Regions from separate parts of the Blautia marasmi genome, predicted to be linked through region 1. Evidence: predicted binding sites of a transcription regulator. Region 1 holds the regulator's gene; the other holds the start of a gene.
The links. Region 1 encodes HrcA, which represses chaperone genes, less so after heat shock. Its sites were predicted from a motif close to TGTTAGCACTCNNNNNNNNNGAGTGCTAACA; they were not measured.
Positions count from the first base shown of each region.

Region 2: a site for HrcA is predicted at 1,275-1,305, ahead of htpG (molecular chaperone HtpG). Genes of this name have one in related genera too.

Region 1 covers NZ_OIWX01000001.1:3,343,919-3,346,333, forward strand. The annotation lists gene C6P39_RS14385 (DUF4179 domain-containing protein) at 1-611, shown strand, start outside; gene hrcA (heat-inducible transcriptional repressor HrcA) at 882-1,919, shown strand; gene grpE (nucleotide exchange factor GrpE) at 1,937-2,415, shown strand, end outside.
Region 2 covers NZ_OIWX01000001.1:4,810,591-4,813,005, forward strand. The annotation lists gene C6P39_RS21020 (aspartate/glutamate racemase family protein) at 1-116, shown strand, start outside; gene C6P39_RS21025 (flavodoxin family protein) at 139-831, shown strand; gene C6P39_RS21030 (hypothetical protein) at 943-1,173, shown strand; gene htpG (molecular chaperone HtpG) at 1,422-2,415, shown strand, end outside.

The DNA.
Region 1 (2,415 bases):
AGGAAGGACCTTTGGAAAAATATGTCCGGGAGGACGGCAGCCTGGAGTACGAGATCACACTGGCAAAAGAAAATGAAAAGGGATATTTTATCGGGAAACCGATTTCTGTTGAACTGAAAAACCTGGGGGAGATCACCATAGACGGTCATATACCGGATATAGAGGATACCTGGAGCTTTACCTGGACCTTGGGTGGTTCGGACCAGGTGCGGGAATGCAGTCCGGATCAAGAGCTGGGGGACAGCAAAGCCATTGTAAAACAGGTTGAAATATCTCCTATCTCCATGAGAGTCGTATATGATTTTCCAAGACAGGAGATAGAAGAAAAAGGATATAATGAATCCGGTGAAGAGATCATTTCCAAAACATATGCGGAAGCTCCGTGGCTGACAGGCGTAAGGATGAAGGATGGAACCACTTACATGTACCTGTACCGGGGACCGGGCAGTTCCGGGTATTTGTCAGAGGACAGTGATGCGTACGCGCTCACGTATGGGATTGACCGGATTCTGGACCCGGATCAAGTGGAAAGCCTTCTGTTTGTAAAATCTTATCCGGAAGGTGACAAGCTGCTCACAGAGGATGATCTCTACGTGGTACCCATTGAATAAATGACCACCGGCAAAAATTTCTGATATATTATAACAAAACAGAGGGAATGCTGTTAAGTATATACAGCCCCTCTGTTTTTTGTATGCCGTTTCTACTTTACCTATTGTTGCAGATTCTGAAACTTTCTAAAAAAAATATAAAGCCCTTGACAAATAAACACGCTGGTGCTATCTTTAGAACATAGATGTTAGCACTCCACACAAACGAGTGCTAACAACACCGGAAAAGAGATCCGGCCCTATCAATGCAGAAGCAGAAAGGAGATAATAATGGACAGTGAACTGGATGAGCGGAAACGAAAGATATTAAAAGCCATTATCCAGACATATCTGGAGACCGGCGAACCGGTTGGTTCGAGAACGATTTCAAAATACACTGACCTGAATCTCAGCTCTGCAACCATCCGGAACGAGATGTCAGACCTGGAGGAACTGGGGTATATAGTACAGCCCCACACTTCAGCAGGACGGATTCCCTCAGACACAGGCTATCGTCTCTATGTGGATGAGCTGATGCGGGAGAAGGAACAGGAAGTTTCGGAGATCAAGGAAATGATGATCGAGCGGACCGACAAAATGGAGAAGGTGCTCAAACAGGTGGTGAAGGTTCTTGCATCCAACACCAACTATGCAACCATGATCACAGGCCCGACCTATCACAGAAACAAATTAAAATTCATCCAGCTTTCCAGGGTTGCTGCTATGCAGCTGCTGGCGGTTCTGGTGATTGAAGGAAATATCGTTAAGAATCATATGATCACCCTTCAGGAGCCTATGGATGATGACACAATATTGAAGCTGAACCTGCTTCTCAATACCCAGTTAAACGGCCTCACCATTGAGGAGATCAACCTGGGCATGATCACCAAGATGAAAGAACAGGCAGGCATCCACAGCGCTGTTGTGGGAAGCGTCATTGACGCGGTGGCCAATGCCATTGCAGTGGATGATGATGAGGTGGAGATATATACCAGCGGCACCACGAATATTTTCAAGTATCCGGAGCTGGCGGACACCTCAAAAGCCAGTGAACTGATTTCCGCCTTTGAGGAAAAGCAGGAGCTGGTAGATCTGGTAAAAGATACTATGAATTCCGAAGAAAATACCGGCATTCAGGTATACATTGGAAATGAAACCCCTGTAAAGACTATGAAAGACTGCAGCGTTGTGACAGCAACATACGATCTGGGAGGCGGGATGCAGGGTACCATCGGTATTATCGGCCCCAAGCGTATGGATTACGAGAACGTAGTGGACAATTTGAAAACGCTGAAGACGCAGTTGGACAATATATTTAAGAAAACCTAGAAAGGCGGTACGGATTCGTGTCAGAAGAAAAGGAATTATATGAAGAGATGCAGCCGGATGCGGCTTCTGAAGAGAAAGCAGAAGAAATATTAGAGGAAGACGACAAGGCTCTGGCAGAGGAGGCCACCTGTGAAGAGGCCTGTGAGGCTGATGACCGGTCTGCGGAGGAATCAGAAGAGCAGACAGACGGGCAGGCTGACCAGGGAAAAGGAAAGTCAACAGAGAAAAAAGGCCTGTTTGGTAAAAAGAAAAAAGATAAAAAAGATGAAAAGATAGAAGAACTCACCGATATGGTAAAACGCCAGATGGCAGAGTTCGACAACTTCAGAAAGCGCACGGAGAAGGAAAAAGCATCCATGTATGAGATCGGTGCGCGTGAAGTGATTGAAAAGATCCTTCCGGTGGTTGACAACTTTGAAAGAGGTCTGGCAGCAGTTCCGGAGAATGAAAAGGAAAGTCCTTTTGCTGACGGTATGACAAAGATTTACAAGCAGAT
Region 2 (2,415 bases), 1.5 Mb from region 1:
TCCTCGGATGTACTGAAATTGGACTCCTCATTCATCCGTCTGACTCTTCACTGCCTGTTTTTGATACAACTCTGATCCATGCAAAACGAGCAGTTGAGACAGCGTTAGAAAGTTAAAATTTAAATGGAGGATTCGGCAGTGAATATAACGATCGTACATGGACAGAGTCATAAAGGTTCAACTTATCATATTGCAAAAATACTTTCCGAAAAGTTGAAAGGTGAGGTTACGGAATTTTTTCTGCCGAGGGATTTTCGCTCTTTTTGCGTGGGGTGCACCAATTGTTTTGAGAAATCTGAAACGTTATGTCCTCATTACGAAAGTCTGAAGCCCATTACAGAAGCCCTGGATAACGCCGATGTGATCATTTTGGCCAGCCCTGTATATGTTTTTCACGCTACAGGCGCCATGAAGGTCTTTTTAGACCATTATGGCTATAGATGGCTGGTACATCGTCCAGAAGAAAAAATGTTTCACAAGCAGGCAGTCTGTATTTCAACAGCAGCAGGCGGAGGCATGAGGAGTACGAATAAGGATATGGCAGACAGTACATTCTTTTGGGGAATTGGAAAGACCTATAAATATGGGGAAGCGGTTAAGGAAGTCTCATGGAATCGGGTTGACGACAAGATAAAACACCGTATTGAAAAGAAAACTTCATCTCTGGCTCGAAAGATCAGAAAAAATTATGGCAATGTCAGACCCTCTTTAAAAACAAAGGCATTCTTTGGTGTTATGAGACATGTACAAAAAAACGGCTGGAATGAGGCAGACGCAGATTACTGGCGTGAAAAAGGATGGACGGGTAAAAAACGTCCGTGGAAAAAGTAAAAGAGAGGCAGCTCCCGCCGGAGTGTAAAATGTTTAAGGAAGAGGTGATATGAGATTACCAGAAGATTATGGCTTTTATGCGGATCGTTATTTTTTGCAATGGCTGTCCTTATGGGCTGTAATGATCATAAACAGCCAGACGCTGACAATACATGGATCCTGTTTCAAGACAGATGGGTCGAACGGGCGGCTCTTTCCGATGAAACCATAGAATGGCTTACGTGGTATAATGGACTTTCAGAAGAAGAGCAATTATCAATCAGTTATCTTCCGGCTGACCTTTTGGAAGAATGTGGACTTACTCAGACAGAAGACAGTGAGGCAGATACCTGCAGTGATTAAAATTGAGAGGGCGCGGGCAACAGCCTGCCAACCGGACAACCTTAAAAATTGAGTCTGTGTCGGATCAATCTATGTATGCAAAAAGAAAGGGAAGAACACAATGTTAGCACTCGCTTGAAACGAGTGCTAATTTTCTCTTGACTTTTTCACGAATGGGTATTAATATTGTTTTTAGCAGCAGAAACCGGAGTATGGTTTTCTGTAATAAATAACAAGAATACAGAGAAAAGGCAAAGGAGATGCATATCATGGCTAACAAGCGTGGTAATTTATCAATCAATAGCGACAATATTTTTCCGATCATTAAGAAATGGTTGTATTCCGACCATGACATTTTCTTCCGTGAGATGATTTCCAACGGATGTGATGCCATCACCAAACTGAAAAAATTAGAGGTTATGGGTGAGTACACATTCCCGGAAGGACATAAGAACAGAATTGAAGTGATCGTGAATCCGGAAGAAAAGACTCTGAAATTTATCGACACCGGACTTGGCATGACTGCTGATGAGGTGGAAGAATATATCACTCAGATCGCATTTTCAGGCGCAACAGAGTTTCTGGAGAAATACAAAGACAAGACAAACGAGGACCAGATCATCGGCCATTTCGGTCTGGGATTCTACTCCGCTTTTATGGTAGCTGACGAAGTGCACATTGATACACTTTCCTACAAAGAGGATTCCGTACCGGTACACTGGGAATGTGACGGCGGCACAGAGTATGAGATTGGTGAGGGCAGCCGTACAGAGGTTGGTACGGAGATCACCCTTTTCCTCAATGAAGATGCTCTGGAGTTTGCCAATGAATACCGTGCAAGAGAAATTATTGAGAAATACTGTTCCTTCATGCCGGTTGAGATCTTCCTGTCCAAAGCTAACGCAGAGCAGGAATATGAGACCATTGACGAGGCGGACCTGAAAGAGGATGATGTAATTGTAGAGCATATCCACGAGGAGGCCAAGACAGAGGAGAAGGAAAACGAGAACGGTGAAAAAGAAATCGTTGAGGTGTCACCGGCTCAGGACAAAGTAAAGATCAATAAACGCCCGGTATCTTTAAGCGATACCCATCCGCTGTGGACAAAACATCCCAATGACTGCACAGACGAGGAGTACAAAGAGTTCTACAGAAAAGTATTTATGGATTACAAGGAGCCTCTGTTCTGGATCCATCTGAACATGGATTATCCGTTCAACCTGAAAGGTATCCTGTATTTCCCGAAAATCAACATGGAATATG